Regions from separate parts of the Streptomyces sp. NPDC030165 genome, predicted to be linked through region 2. Evidence: riboswitches for the same ligand, from Rfam matches in the RefSeq annotation. Region 2 holds a riboswitch; the other holds the start of a gene.
The links. A riboswitch is a leader RNA that binds a small molecule or an ion and turns the genes downstream of it on or off. The one in region 2 is predicted to bind cyclic di-AMP.
Positions count from the first base shown of each region.

Region 1: it holds a riboswitch for cyclic di-AMP, as region 2 does, so the genes downstream of both, ACZ4Z1_RS27440 (C40 family peptidase) here and ACZ4Z1_RS03750 (transglycosylase family protein) in region 2, are expected to answer to the same signal.

Region 1 covers NZ_JBVIBD010000016.1:33,131-40,508, forward strand. Annotated here, with positions in the region: gene ACZ4Z1_RS27425 (hypothetical protein) at 62-457, opposite strand; gene ACZ4Z1_RS27430 (ATP-dependent Clp protease proteolytic subunit) at 719-1,354, shown strand; gene ACZ4Z1_RS27435 (hypothetical protein) at 1,362-1,667, shown strand; cyclic di-AMP (ydaO/yuaA leader) riboswitch at 2,216-2,380, shown strand; gene ACZ4Z1_RS27440 (C40 family peptidase) at 2,384-2,857, shown strand; gene ACZ4Z1_RS27445 (DUF6328 family protein) at 2,983-3,591, shown strand; gene ACZ4Z1_RS27450 (hypothetical protein) at 4,066-4,335, shown strand; gene ACZ4Z1_RS27455 (ATP-binding protein) at 4,457-4,885, opposite strand; gene ACZ4Z1_RS27460 (helix-turn-helix domain-containing protein) at 5,197-6,084, shown strand; gene ACZ4Z1_RS27465 (DUF397 domain-containing protein) at 6,095-6,331, shown strand; gene ACZ4Z1_RS27470 (8-amino-7-oxononanoate synthase) at 6,420-7,378, opposite strand, start outside.
Region 2 covers NZ_JBVIBD010000002.1:118,097-125,474, reverse strand. Annotated here, with positions in the region: gene ACZ4Z1_RS03770 (LysR family transcriptional regulator) at 1-519, shown strand, start outside; gene ACZ4Z1_RS03765 (DUF6479 family protein) at 628-1,026, shown strand; gene ACZ4Z1_RS03760 (cytochrome P450 family protein) at 1,108-2,379, shown strand; gene ACZ4Z1_RS03755 (transglycosylase family protein) at 2,627-3,646, shown strand; cyclic di-AMP (ydaO/yuaA leader) riboswitch at 3,899-4,070, shown strand; gene ACZ4Z1_RS03750 (transglycosylase family protein) at 4,072-4,767, shown strand; gene eno (phosphopyruvate hydratase) at 5,167-6,453, shown strand; gene ACZ4Z1_RS03740 (FtsB family cell division protein) at 6,601-7,050, shown strand; gene ACZ4Z1_RS03735 (DUF501 domain-containing protein) at 7,150-7,378, shown strand, end outside.

The DNA of each region.
Region 1 (7,378 bases), on a different contig from region 2:
GTCTGCGCCTTGCAGCGCGCGCTGCCAGTACTCGTCCGTACAGTGCAGGGCGCGCTGCCGGTCACCCACGGGCGAGCTGTGTGACGGCGTCGTACAGGGGCCGGTTGCGGCAGGCGTGCACGAAGACGCTCCACAGTGCGCGTTCACTGCCCGCCGCTTCCACCGCGTCCCGGCGCGCGACGGCCTGCACGTGCGCAGCAGCGAAGTTGCGCAGGGCGGCGAGGTCGCTCCCGGGAAGCGGCCACGGCGCGCCCAGCAGGGCGGTGCGATACAGGCTGTGCAGCACGGTGGCGGTGTCCCGGCAGGCGGCGGCATCGACCGTGGTCACCCGTACCGTCTCCGGGCCGCTGTACTGGACGAGTCGCTGGAAGGCCAGGAGGAGCAGCGCTTCCCGGAGCGCGTGGCGGTCGTCGGCGATTCCGGGCAACAGGGGCGCGAGGCGGCACGAGTCGGGCATCGGATGTCCTTCGCAGTGGTCACAGGCGTACAGCGGCCATTGCGCTCCGGAGGCGGACGCGCCCCTGAAGGCGCGAGCGAACGGGCAGTCAGCCCGTCGCGTCCGCAATGGCCCTGACGCCTCATGAGGTTTTCGCTGTCAGCGAGCGTCCGGCACTTCACCCACCAGAGGCATTGCCTTCCTCCAGCGGACCGTGCTCCTATCTAGCCATACGTACGTCCTGTACATTTTTTACAGACGCTCAGGGAAGAGGAGCTCCCCATGAACGGCCCCCAGGCCCGGTACGTCCTCCCGGAGTTCACCGAACGCACCACCTACGGGGCCCGCACCATGGACCCGTACTCCAAGCTGCTCAGCGAGCGGATCATCTTCCTCGGCACCCCGGTCGACGACACCACGGCCAACGACGTGATCGCCCAGCTCATGCACCTGGACCACGACGCGCCCGACCGGGACATCTCGCTCTACATCAACTCCCCCGGCGGCTCGTTCACCGCGATGTCCGCGATCTACGACACGATGCAGTTCGTGGGCTGCGACATCGAGACGGTCTGCCTGGGCCAGGCCGCCTCGGCGGCGGCGGTGCTGCTGGCGGCCGGCACACCCGGCAAGCGCCTCGCCCTGCCGGGCGCCCGCGTCCTCATCCACCAGCCCTCGTTCAGCGAGCCGGTCCAGGGACAGGCCGACGATCTCCGGATCCAGGCGGACGAACTGCTGCGCACCCGCGCATTCCTGGAGGAACTGCTCGTACGGCACACCGGCCAGACCGCCGAGCGGATCTCCGAAGACCTCGAACGCGACAAGGTCTTCGACTCCGAGGCCGCCGTGGCGTACGGCCTCATCGACGGGCTCACCCGCAGCCGCAAGCAGCGCCCCGCCGCGACCGGCGCGAGGTGAGCCCGGGATGCTGCCACCCGAACTGCCGCCACTGCCCGCGCTGACGCGCGCCGAGGCCGAGGTCATCGACAGCTACCTCGCGGTCCTGGACCTGCTGGGCCGCATCAACCCGGCCCGGGGCACGGACACGTACGGCGGGCTGCGCGCCGCACAGGCCCTGGTCGGCAAGTCCACCGCCCTGCGGGACGCGTTGGCGCTGATGCACGACCGCGGCGAGAGCGAACTGCACGCGGGGACGCTGGCGCAGGCCCTGCGCGTACTGGACGGTGAGCGCCGCGCGCGGCTGATCGCCGTACCTCCGCCACACAGTTGACCCGATACGGCAGACCGCGCCTCCTCCCGACGGGAGAGGGCCGCGTCACGAGCGCGCGACCACCACGACGCCGCCACGGCGGCCGGGAGGGCGTCCGGACGGGGGTCGGACGCCCTCCCCTCACCCCTCTGGCACACAAGAACCCACCCGCCCCGCGCGGCACACCCCAGACGGAGGGTGACAGAGGCGGCCAGGAGGTGCTACAGCATCGCAAGGACCCACCCGTATGCCGACACGAAGCCCGATCGGGCTCGCCCCAACGGCGTAGCCGGAAGGCCGCGTGCCGCGCCACACGGCTTGCGCGACGTATGTACGTCTCGACCGGAACATCACGTTCCGGGGCTGGTGCGCGGGTCCTCACCCGTCGCGGATTCCCCACGGAACGCCGGCCGTCCACCCGAACGGCGCAGACGTGACCAAACTCACATACAACCGTTTCTGCTCGGAATCCGGGCGCGAGGTGCGCAACGATCGCTTCGACGACAAGCCCCCGCCACAGCGGTGGGGCGGTCCGGACGGACGCCCAATCCTGCCGCCGTACCGGATGTCTGGTCGATGCGCCTGGACCGGCAGGAGCGGAGGACCCGAGCACGACGGGACCGCCGGCCACCACGGCCGGACGGCCCCTTGGGGTGAAGTCGTTACGGCGACCGGGCATCTTCGCCTGCCCGAACCCGACAGGTACTCCTTCGCAGGCGGCTGACGAAGGGTTGCGCATGACCGCGCGTACCACCACTTCCCCCCTGCTGGCGCGAGCCGGAGTGATCTCCTTCATCGCCCTCGCCACAGCCGGCGGAACACTGGTCGTACCAGGAGCCACCGAGGACGCCCAAGCCGCGTCGACCTCGGCCTCAGCACTGCGGATCGCCGCCTCCAAGAAGGGGGCGCCCTACAAGTACGGAGCCAGCGGGCCCTACCGTTTCGACTGCTCAGGACTGACGCTGTACTCGTTCAAACGCGCCGGGAAGCGGCTGCCCCGTACCGCGGCGGCCCAGTACAACCGCACCCGGCACCTGTCCGCGTCCTCGCGCCGCCTCGGCGACCTGGTCTTCTTCCACTCCCGCCGCGGCATCTACCACGTGGGCATCTACGCGGGGAACGGCAAGATCTGGCACGCGCCCAAACCCGGCTCCGTGGTGCGCCTGGAACGCATCTGGTCGCGCAGCGTTTCGTACGGGCGGGTGCGCTGACCGCCCGGTCCGCCGGTGTGGTGATCCGCCGATCGCGCCGGTCCTCCCGTGCGTACGCGGGTGCGGACTCCCGCACCCGCGCGCGTCCGAGGAGTGATCAACGCATCGGCGGATACCCGCACGCAATGGCCCCCATCACCGACGACGACCGGAATGAACTGCCCGGACACTCCGAACTGCCGGGAATCACCGATGCACCCGAGCCGCACCAGTCACCCGGTTCCGCCCACCACACCGCGTGCGCGGACCGCAACGAGACGCCTCTGGAGCGTTACGACCGCAACTTCGGCGAACTGCTCCAGGAACTGCGCGTCCTGCAGACCGGCGTGCAGATCCTGTTCGCCTTCCTGCTGACGCTGGCGTTCACCCCGCGCTTCGTGTCCCTGGACACCACGCAACGCGGTTTCTACGTGGGCACGTTGCTGCTGGCCGTACTGGCGACGCTGCTGCTCACCGCGCCTGCCGCGGTGCACCGGGTGCTGTTCCGGCGGCGCGCGAAGGGGCTGATCGTGGAGGTTTCCGCGCGGCTGACCGCGGCCGGTATGGCGGTGCTCGCGCTGGCGCTGGCCGGTGCCGTACTGCTGGTCGTCGACGTCGTACTGGGGCGCGGGGCGGGAGTGGTGGCGGGCTCGGTGACGCTGGTGACGTGCGCCGGGCTGTGGGCGCTGCTGCCCCGCGTACTGGGGTATCTGAACGGGCACATCAAGCCGTCCGCGCGCGACTCGTCGTCCTGAGCGCCCGGCACCGTGCGTGCGGTCTTCCCGGGGCCCGCACGGGGCATCGTGCCGTCGAAATCTTTTGTGACCTGGTCGTCCTTGCTTTGGCGACGGTGAACCGATGGAGTCTCCTTAGCACGTGAGGAGACCCATGCACGGACACCTGCCCCAGCACACGCACACCAGGACCGACTCGTGAACCTGCGCGGACTTCTGCGCCGCCGCTCCCCCGCCACCCCCTGCCCGGCCTGCGGCAGCACGGACGTGCTGTGGGAGGACGAGGGGGTCTACGGCGCCGGTGAACTGTTGTGGTGGTGCGCCTCCTGCCTGCATCAGTGGCATCCGGGGGACCTTGGTACCGGGACAGGCGGGGGTTCGGTGGCTCCTGCGGGACCGGCCGTTGCCGGGGGGCCGGCGGTTCCTGGGGACCGGGCAGACTCCGGGGGCTCGGCCACTCCCGTACTGCCTGCGGCTTCCGTGCCTGTGGGCCCGGTGGCCCCCGCGAGCCCCGTGGCCCCTACGGGCGCCCCGGCCGCCCCGGTGGGCGCACCCGGTCCGGCCACCGTCGCCGAACGCGTCATGTACGCCGCCGGGCTGACGCCTCTGGTCCCCTGTCCCGGCGCGTACGAGCCGTGGCCGTGCCGCTGTTCCCGCTGCGGCCGCGAGACCAGTCCCACCTACCGGCAGGTACGGGACAGTGGTGCGGGCTGCGCGTGCAGTACGGGCCGCCGCCGCAAGCCGCGCTTCCTCACCAAGCCCTGAGCGGGCCTCCCGGAGCCCGGAATCCTGCCGCTGACGTGGCCTGCCCTGTCCGAACCGCCTCCTTCCGGGACCGCCCTTTCCGCGACCGGCCCTTCGAGAACCGCTTCGCCCGAACGACCCGCTACGGCAGGAACAGCTTCCACGGCAGGCTGATCCAGACGGTCTTGCCCCCGGACGCGGTGGGCTCGACCGTCACCTGCCCGCCGGACTCGGCGGTGAGGAAACGGATGATCACCATGCCCCGCCCGTTGTCCTGCTGCACGGCGGCCGGCAGCCGTTTCGGCCAGCGCGGATGGTCGTCGGTGACGCCGATCCGCAGCCGTTCGTCGCGGTCCAGCCGGACGTCGACGGTGAACGCCGGTGACCGGCCGAATGTGTGCTGCACGGCGTTGGTGGCGAGTTCGGAGACGATCAGCCGTACGGTGTCGGCCGTCTCCGTCCCGTCCGGAAGGCCCCATTCGGCCAGTACGCCCGTGACGTACCTGCGGGCCTCCGCGACCGATGCCGGTGCGCTGGGCAGAGTGAGTGAGGATTCCTGATGGTCTGCCATCGCGACGCCGTCCCTTTCCCACCCGAGGCTCTACTCCGGCCCGCCGCCGAAGGAAGCCGCCATCGCATCCGGCCTCCCGGGCCCTTTCCGGCCCCTTCGGCTCCGGCCTCGGACTGCTGCTGTGCGTCAGCCTGCCACTCATGCTGCGGCTGTGGCGCGTCATCCACCAAGAAGTGCATATATCTGTCGCCCGAAGCGGTGAACTCTGCTACGCGAGAACGTATTTGCGCGGCACACTGACGGACCGGAACCGGCCATCAGGGGACGGGCGCACCCGCGGCGCACCCCGTGGAAGGAAAGGGAGGACGGGTATGCGGTACGGGCCCGCGGTGCGCCGCCGCAAGCTCGGAGCGGAATTACGGCGCCAGCGGACGCTGGCCGGATTCACCAGCGGTGAGGCGGCCCGCCTGGTCGGATGGCACCAGTCCAAGGTCAGCCGCATCGAGACCGGGCGCAGCGGCGTCCGGCCGGCCGATGTGGAACTGCTGCTGGACGCGTACGGCGTGCGCGACGCGGAACTGCGCGCGCTGCTGGCGGCGCTGTGCGGTGACGGCCCGCAGGGCGGCGGCAGTGGGCGGCACGGCTGGTGGCACACGTACCGCGACCTGCTGCCGCCGGAGTACCGGGACTTCATCAGCCTGGAGTACGAGGCGTCCCGGGCGCGCACACTGGAGACGACGGTGGTGCCGGGGCTGCTGCAGACGCCGGACTACGCGCGGGCGGTGACCCGCGCCACGCTGTCGGACCTGCCGTCGAAGCAGGTCGAGGAACTGGTGGAGGTGCGTATCGCCCGCCAGGAGGTGCTGCGGGGCGAGCGGCCGCTGGAGTTGTGCGCGGTGCTGGACGAAGCGGTGCTCCGCCGGGAGGTCGGTCGGCCCGGCGTCATGGCGGCGCAGTTGCGGCACATTCTGGACGTGGGGCAATTGCCGCATGTGCGACTACAGGTGCTGCCCTTCGCTTCCGGTGTGCACATCGGCATCACCGGTCCTTTCGTTATCTTCTCATTTCCGCTCACTTCTGACTTGGATGTGGTTGTTCTCGACCATTTGACGAGTAGCCTCTACTTGGAGCAGAAGACAGACCTCAGGGCGTACAGCGATGCGTTCGACACGCTGCGGGGGCGCGCCCTCTCATGCGAGAAGTCAGCGCAATTCATCGCCCGGATCGCCGCCGCCTCGTGGGCCGGCGCCGGCACCTGAGGAGGCATCCATGTCACTCCTGCCTGGGCACGATCCCGTCCGCGCCGCGCTGCACGGTGCGCGGTGGCGGCGCAGCAGCCGCAGCACCGGCATGAACAACTGCGTCGAGACGGCGCGCATCAGCTCCGGCCTGCTCGCGGTGCGCGACTCGAAGAACACCGCGGGACCGGCCCTGCTGTTCACCACATCGGCCTGGCAGTCCTTCGTCGACGGGCTGACCGACAGCCGTTTCGCGAAGGTCGGATGAGCCGTCCGGACCGGATGATCCGGACAGGCCGGACGATCCGTACGGCCGTACAGCGGCAGGGCGTACGGAACTTCTCCGGCACCCGGCCCTAACAGGCGCCCGGCGCCGTCCGTACAACGGTCCGTACCGCTTCCCTCGCCTGCCGGGGAGTCAGGTCCGCGCGGGCGGTCAGGCGCAGCCGAGAGACTCCGTCCGGTACGGACGGCGGCCGGAAGCAGCCGACCACGAGGCCCGCGTCCCGGCAGTCCGCTGCCCACCGGACGGCCTGCTCCGGCGAGGGCGCCCGTACGGAGACCACCGCGGCGTCCGGACGGACGACCGCCAGCCCGGCGGCGCTGAGCCGCTGGTGCAGGTCCGCGGCCACCGCGCGGACCCGGCCGGCGCGTTCCGGCTCGCGGCGCAGCAGGCGCAGCGCCGTACGGGCGCCGCCGGCGGCGGCGGGGGCGAGGCCGGTGTCGAAGATGAACGTCCGCGCGGTGTTGACCAGGTGCTCGATGACCCGGGCCGGGCCCAGGACCGCGCCTCCCTGACTGCCGAGCGACTTCGACAGGGTGGCGGTGACGACCACGTCCGGGTCCCCGGCGAGCCCGGCCGCGTGCACCGCGCCGCGCCCGCCGTCGCCGAGGACGCCCAGGCCGTGCGCGTCATCCACGAGCAGGGCCGCACGGTGCGCACGGCAGGCGTCGGCGAGGGACCGCAGGGGCGCGGCGTCACCGTCCACGGAGAAGACGGCGTCGGTGACGGCGAGCGCCGGACCACCGTGGCCGTCCAGCGACTTGCGTACCGCGTCCGGGTCGGCGTGCGGCACCACGACGGTCCTGGCGCGGGCGAGCCGGCAGCCGTCGATGAGCGACGCGTGGTTGCCCGCGTCCGAGACGATCAGGCCGCCGGGGCCGCCGAGCGCGGTGACGGCGGCGAGGTTGGCCGCGTAACCGGAGGAGAACACCAGGGCGGCCTCGAAGCCGCAGAACTCGGCGAGTTCGGCCTCCAGCCGGGCGTGCAGCTCGGTGCTGCCGGAGACCAGCCGGGACCCGGTGGCGCCGGCGC
Region 2 (7,378 bases):
CAGCTGGTCGAGCAGGTCCGGCAGGGCACGCTGGACGTCGCCTTCATCGGGCTGGTGCCGGGCGCCCGCAGCCAGGGCGTACGGGAACGGACGCTGGCCCACGGGGAGCTGGTGGCCGTCGTGGCGCCGGACCACCCGCTGGCGGGCCGGGAGTGGACGGACCTGCGGCGGCTGGCCGAGGAGACCTTCGTGGACTTCACGGCCGGGTCGGCGGCGCGCCGCCAGCGGGACGACGCGTTCCGGGCGGCGGGCCTGACGACCGAGGTGGCCTTCGAGGTGACCACCGTGGAGTTCCTGGCCAAGCTGGTACGGGCCGGGCTCGGCATCGGCATGGTGCCGCAGGCGTTCGCCACCGAACTGACCGGGCTGAGCGTGGTACGCGTCCCCGACGCCCCCGCCCGGGCCGAACGCGTCATCTGGAGCGCGCGGGGCCCTTCCCCGGCGGCCGCGGCCTTCCTGGACGCGCTGGGCGTGCACCCCTCCGAGCCGGACCCGGGCCCCGCCACCCGAGGGGCATGAGCCCCGCTTCCCGCCGTTGACCTGCGCTTTCACCTCCGTACCCGGCCTTCGGGCCGGTGCCGGGGCCCGCCCGCGCATCGTCCCCGCCGACCCGGGTACCCGGAGCGAATGACAGCAACGATCGCTTCGACCACACCGGCCCAGGACGGCACCGCCGTCCAGCAGGCCGTGGACCTCACGCGGGACATGGTCGTCGGCACCGGTCCGCTGATCGCCGGGATCGTCATCGTCGCGGGACTGATCCTCGCCGTGGTCTACGGCAGGCGCCGCCGGGACCGGGAGCCCGACCCGCCCGAGCCGGAGACCCAGCCGACCCCGCCCAAGGACCCGACCGGGTACGAGAGCGAACTGCGCGACCCGAACGAGGTGCCGCGCGGCGGCGACCACCGGCTGACCCCGCACGAACTGTCCGATTACGGCAACGCCCCCACCCGCCACGGCGACGACCAGGACCGGGAGCGCAAGCGCTGGCAGGACGGGCACAGCGGGTCCTTCGGCAGCGGTTAACGTCGAGGGGTGCGACCGCAGACCCCCTTCCCCTCCGACGAGCGGCCCGCCGACCCTTCAGGGGCCGGGCCCGCCTGCCCCGTGACCGGCCGCGGCCCGACGGCCGTCCCGCCCTGCCCCGAGCTGTTCACGTGGGAGTTCGCCTCCGACCCGTACCCGGCCTACGCCTGGCTGCGCGAGCACGCGCCGGTGCACCGTACGCGGCTGCCCAGCGGCGTCGAGGCCTGGCTGGTGACCCGGTACGCGGACGCCCGGCAGGCGCTCGCCGACACCCGGCTGTCGAAGAACCCGGTGCACCACAGCGAGGCCGCGCACGGCAAGGGCAAGGTCGGCATCCCCGGCGAGCGCGGCGCGAACCTGATGACGCACCTGCTCAACATCGACCCGCCGGACCACACGCGGCTGCGCCGGCTGGTCTCCAAGGCGTTCACCCCGCGCCGCATCGCCCGGTTCGCGCCGCGCGTACAGGAACTGACCGACGCGTTCATCGACTCCTTCGCGGAGCGCGGCGAGGCCGACCTGATCCACGAGTTCGCCTTCCCGCTGCCCATCCACGCCATCTGCGACCTGCTCGGCGTCCCGCGCGAGGACCAGGACGACTTCCGGGACTGGGCCGGGATGATGATCCGGCACGGCCAGGGGCCGCGCGGCGGCGTCGCCCGGTCGGTGAAGAAGATGCGCGGCTATCTCGCCGAGCTGATCCACCGCAAGCGCGAGACCCTCGGCGACGAGGGCGCCGACGACCTGATCTCCGGCCTGATCCGCGCCTCCGACCACGGCGAGCACCTGACCGAGAACGAGGCCGCAGCGATGGCCTTCATCCTGCTCTTCGCGGGCTTCGAGACCACCGTCAACCTCATCGGCAACGGCGTCTACCAGCTGCTGCGCCACCCCGCCCAGCGGGAACAGCTCCAGAAGGCGGCCGCCGCCGGGGACACGGAGCTGCTCGCCACCGGCGTGGAGGAGCTGCTGCGCTACGACGGCCCGGTCGAGCTGGCCACCTGGCGCTTCGCCACCCAGGACCTCACCATCGGCGGGCAGCGGATCGCCGAGGGCGACCCGGTCCTGGTCGTGCTGGCCGCCGCCGACCGGGACCCGGAGCGCTTCCCCGGCCCCGACGTCCTGGACCTGTCCCGCCGCGACAACCAGCACCTCGGCTACGGCCACGGCATCCACTACTGCCTGGGCGCGCCGCTGGCCCGCCTCGAAGGGCAGACCGCGATCGCCACCCTGCTGACCCGGCTGCCGGACCTGCGGCTGGGCGCGGAACCGGACGACCTGCGGTGGCGCGGCGGGCTGATCATGCGGGGGCTGCGGGCGCTGCCGGTGGAGTTCACGCCCGTACGGAAGTGACGCCGCGCCCGTACGGAAGCGGTGTACCGACCGTACACACGGGGCCTCGCGCCCGTACGGAAGTGACGTCACGTCAGGCCGTGACCTGCGCGTGATCTCCGCTACACCGGCTTGTGACGAGCGGGTGGCCCCGCTACTTTCATCCGTCTGAAAGGCCGGGGCGGGCGGCGCGGCAGGCGCAAGGGCCACGCAGCCGACGGTTCCGGCCTCTCGACGACAACTCAACCGCCGCTCGAAAGGCAACCGCATGCGCTCCGGGAACGGCCGTCACCGACGCCCCCGTCAGGCTCCGGCCATCTTCGTCACGGCGGGAGTCGCCGGCGGCGCCCTCGCCATGCCGCTGCTCGCCGCGAGCAGCGCCGACGCCGCCGACGCGGCCACCTGGGACCGCGTCGCGCAGTGCGAGAGCAGCGGGATGTGGAGCGCCAACAGCGGCAACGGCTTCTACGGCGGGCTCCAGCTGACCCAGGAGATGTGGGACCGCTACGGCGGCCCGGCGTACGCCTCGCGCCCCGATCTGGCCAGCCGCTCGCAGCAGATAGCCGTCGCCGAGTCGATCCTCGCCGCGCGCGGCCCCGACACGTGGCCGAGCTGCGCGGTGAACGCGGGGCTCAAGCAGGGCGGCAGCGGGCCGGACGTCGACCCGGGCAGCACGGCGACGCCGACCCCGGAGTTCTCCTCGCCGTCCCCCTCCTCTCCCGCCACCCCGCCGCCCTCCTCCAAACCGTCCGGGCCGTCCGGGACCCCGGAGCCCGGCGGTGCGCGCACTCCGGAGCCGGAGCCGTCGTCCACCGGCCCGGCCGGGACGCCGGAGCCGTCCCGCACGCCGGAGCCGTCCGGTGCGGGGCGTACGGAAGACCCGTCGCACCCGGCCGACCCGGGCACCCCGGGCGACGGCGCCTCCACGGGCCCCACCGCGCCCCCGTCACAGGGCAAGCACCGCGGGCAGCCCGAGGAGGAGCCCGGAGCGGGCGCAGGTACGGGCACGGACGCAGGTACGGGTACGGGTACCGGTTCAGGCTCCGGTGACGCGGGCCGGTCCGGCGGGGAACGCCCCTCGCGGGGCGGCGACGCGCACCGTACGGACCCGGGGTCGCCAGGTGACTACACCGTGCGGCCCGGTGACAACCTGTCAGCCATCGCGGAGGACCGCGGGGTCTCCGGGGGCTGGCCGGCGCTCTACGCGGCCAACAAAGGTGTCATCGGGGGCGATCCGGACCTTATCCACCCTGGTCAGCGCCTTGACCTGGCTCCTGAACAGGGATAGTTCGCGGTGGTTTGCCCGCTTTGGCGAAAGTGAGACATGGATCTCGTTCGGGGGCGTGGTGACCGTCCCGTCCGTTGTTTCCAAACCTGCGACGACCTGCGGAAATGTGATGATCCTGTGATGTCTGGGGGTCAACTGGCCTCAGATGTAGGGGTTTGAACCAGCGGGGTGTTCGTGTTTACCGTCTTCATCGCTCGCCAAAGCGGGCCCTTCGATCACACGCCGAATCCTGCCGGTGGTCGGAGGTCACTCGACGCGAGAGCGCCGAAGGCAGGAGCGGGGGACCCAAGGTAAGTGCCGGCCCCGCCCGCGGAAGCGGGTCCCGACCGGCTTGGGGTGAAGCCATGTGTGAAGCACACACGGCCGGGCAACTCACATGGCCCGAACCCGACAGCTCACCTCGCAGGCGTCGGTGAGGAACAACCATGCTGAACTCCAAGGGCAAGCACCGTCGTCCCTCCAAGGCCGTCCGCGTCGCCACCCTGGCGGGCGTCGCCGGTGCCGCCGTGGCCGTCCCGCTGATGGGCGCCACCTCCGCCTCCGCCGCGGGCAACAACTGGGACGCCGTCGCCCAGTGCGAGTCCGGTGGCAACTGGTCGATCAACACCGGCAACGGCTACTACGGCGGCCTGCAGTTCTCGAACTCCAGCTGGGCCGCCGCCGGCGGTACCCAGTACGCCCCGCGCGCCGACCAGGCCAGCAAGAGCCAGCAGATCGCCGCGGCCGAGCGCCTGCTCGCCATCCAGGGCCCGGGCGCCTGGACCTGCGCCGGCGGCCACCTCGGCCAGGGCAACGCGAACGCCAAGGCCGACGGCGGCTCGTCGCAGGGCAGCTCGCACAAGTCCTACAAGTCCAAGCGCTCCTACTCCGCCCCGCAGGGCACCTCGCGCTCCGAGGCCCGCAAGCAGGGCGAGGAGCTGGCCCGCAAGACCCCGGCCCCGACCCACAAGTCGACGCCGAAGTCGAACCCCGAGGGCAACTACACCGTCAAGTCCGGTGACACCCTCGCCAAGATCGCCGCTTCCCACGGCAAGAACTGGAAGTCGGTCTACGCGAACAACAAGTCCGTCATCGGCGGCAACCCCAACCTGATCTTCCCGGGCCAGAAGCTGGCCGTCTGAGCCGGCTGAAGCCCTGAGGGACCCCGGGTGACCGTGGCGCTCCGTACGTACGGCGGTACGTACGGGCCGCACGGCACCCCGGGGGCCGCTCGACCCGGGAATCCGCTCTTCCCGTGAGACCGCCCCGCCACGGCGCCTGTCCCCCGCACGCGCCGCGGCGGGGCTTCTCCATTTCCCCCGCCCGGCCCCGGGGGCCGGGCCGCCCCGTCCGCCGGGCCCGCCCGGCCGTACCCGCCCCGTCCGCCGACTTCCCCGTTCAGCGAACATTGCGCCCATACCTCCCCTGAACAGGGGCTTTGCGGGTGTATTCAGCCCAAGGGCCGGGCTGGCGGCGAGCGGAACCCCCCGAGGCCGTTAGGCTCGTGCTGCAGAACTCCAGACACCCATGAAGGAGACAACGTGCCGTCCATCGACGTCGTCGTAGCTCGCGAGATTCTCGACTCGCGAGGCAATCCCACGGTCGAGGTCGAGGTCGGCCTCGACGACGGCAGCACCGGCCGTGCCGCCGTCCCGTCCGGCGCCTCGACCGGCGCCTTCGAGGCCATCGAGCTGCGCGACGGTGACCCGGCGCGCTACCTGGGCAAGGGCGTGGAGAAGGCCGTCCTCGCGGTCATCGAGCAGATCGGCCCGGAGCTGGTCGGCTACGACGCCACCGAGCAGCGCCTGATCGACCAGGCCATGTTCGACCTGGACGCCACCGACAACAAGGGCTCGCTCGGCGCCAACGCCATCCTCGGCGTCTCCCTGGCCGTCGCGCACGCCGCCTCCGAGGCCAGCGACCTGCCGCTGTTCCGCTACCTGGGCGGCCCCAACGCCCACGTGCTGCCGGTCCCGATGATGAACATCCTGAACGGCGGCTCGCACGCCGACTCCAACGTGGACATCCAGGAGTTCATGATCGCCCCGATCGGCGCGGAGTCCTTCTCCGAGGCCCTGCGCTGGGGTGCCGAGGTCTACCACACTCTCAAGAAGGTCCTGAAGAACAAGGGCCTGGCCACCGGCCTGGGCGACGAGGGCGGCTTCGCCCCGAACCTGGGCTCCAACCGCGAGGCCCTGGACCTGATCCTCGAAGCGATCAAGGAAGCCGGTTACACCCCCGGCCAGGACATCGCGCTCGCGCTCGACGTCGCCGCCTCCGAGTTCTACAAGGACGGCGTCTACGAATTCGAGGGCCAGCAGCGCACCGCCGAGCAGATGACCTCGTACTACGAGGAGCTCGTCGCCGCCTACCCGCTGGTCTCCATCGAGGACCCGCTGTTCGAGGACGACTGGGCCGGCTGGAACGTCATCACCGAGCGCCTGGGCGCCAAGGTGCAGCTGGTCGGTGACGACCTGTTCGTCACCAACCCGGAGCGCCTGGCCCGCGGCATCGAGGAGAACTCGGCCAACGCCCTGCTGGTCAAGGTCAACCAGATCGGCTCGCTGACCGAGACCCTGGACGCCGTCGAGCTGGCCCAGCGCAACGGCTTCAAGTGCATGATGTCGCACCGCTCCGGCGAGACCGAGGACGTCACCATCGCCGACCTGGCCGTCGCCACCAACTGCGGTCAGATCAAGACCGGCGCCCCGGCCCGCTCCGAGCGCGTCGCCAAGTACAACCAGCTGCTGCGCATCGAGGAGATTCTCGACGACGCGGCGGTCTACGCGGGCCGCTCCGCCTTCCCGCGGTTCCGCTTCGCGGACTGACAAGCCCGGCAAGGGCTGATCCCCGGGGCCGCGAAAGGCCCCGGAAGCCGTGAATACCTACGTCCCCGGCGGCGGTCCCGTACCGTTGCCGGGGACGTACGTGCTGCGGGCCGCGCCGGCCCGGCCCGGTGACGAAGGGGAGGCGAGGTGTCCGCGGAACGGTTCTCCACCGCGACCCGGCTCAAGGCGCTCGGCGAACAGGCCGCCGCCCGCGTCCAGCGTTCCGGCCGCCCCCGGCGGGGCCGCCTGACCGGCCGCGCGGCGCTGCTCGCGCTGGTGCTGTGCTCCCTGGTCGTCGCCCTCGCGTACCCCACCCGGCAGTACATCTCCCAGCGCTCCGAGATCGCCGACCAGCGCCGCCAGGCGGAGCAGGCCGCGCGGCGCGCCGACGAACTGCGCGACGAGAAGGCCCGCTGGCAGGACCCGGAGTACGTACGGCAGCAGGCGCGGCAGCACCTGCACTACGTCCGGCCCGGCGAGACCGGCTTCATCGTCCAGGACGGCTCCGGTGCCGGAAAGCGGCGCACCGGCCAGGCCGCAGCGGAACGCCCCTGGTACGACAACATCTGGAACGGCCTGGACGCCGCCGACCAGTAGCCTGTCCGGGGCACGCGCCCGGCCACGCCCGCCGTACGGCCACCGTCCCCTTCACCACCGCCACGACCGAAAGCACCCACGTCCGTGTCTGAACACCTCATGCCCCCGCCGCAGACCGAGCGCACCGAGCCCACCGATGCGGACATCGCGGCCTTCAAGGAACAGCTCGGCCGCCCGCCGCGCGGCCTGCGCGCCATCGCGCACCGCTGCCCCTGCGGACAGCCGGACGTCGTCGAGACGGCCCCGCGCCTGGAGGACGGCACCCCCTTCCCCACGCTGTACTACCTCACCTGCCCGCGCGCCGCCTCCGCGATCGGCACGCTGGAGG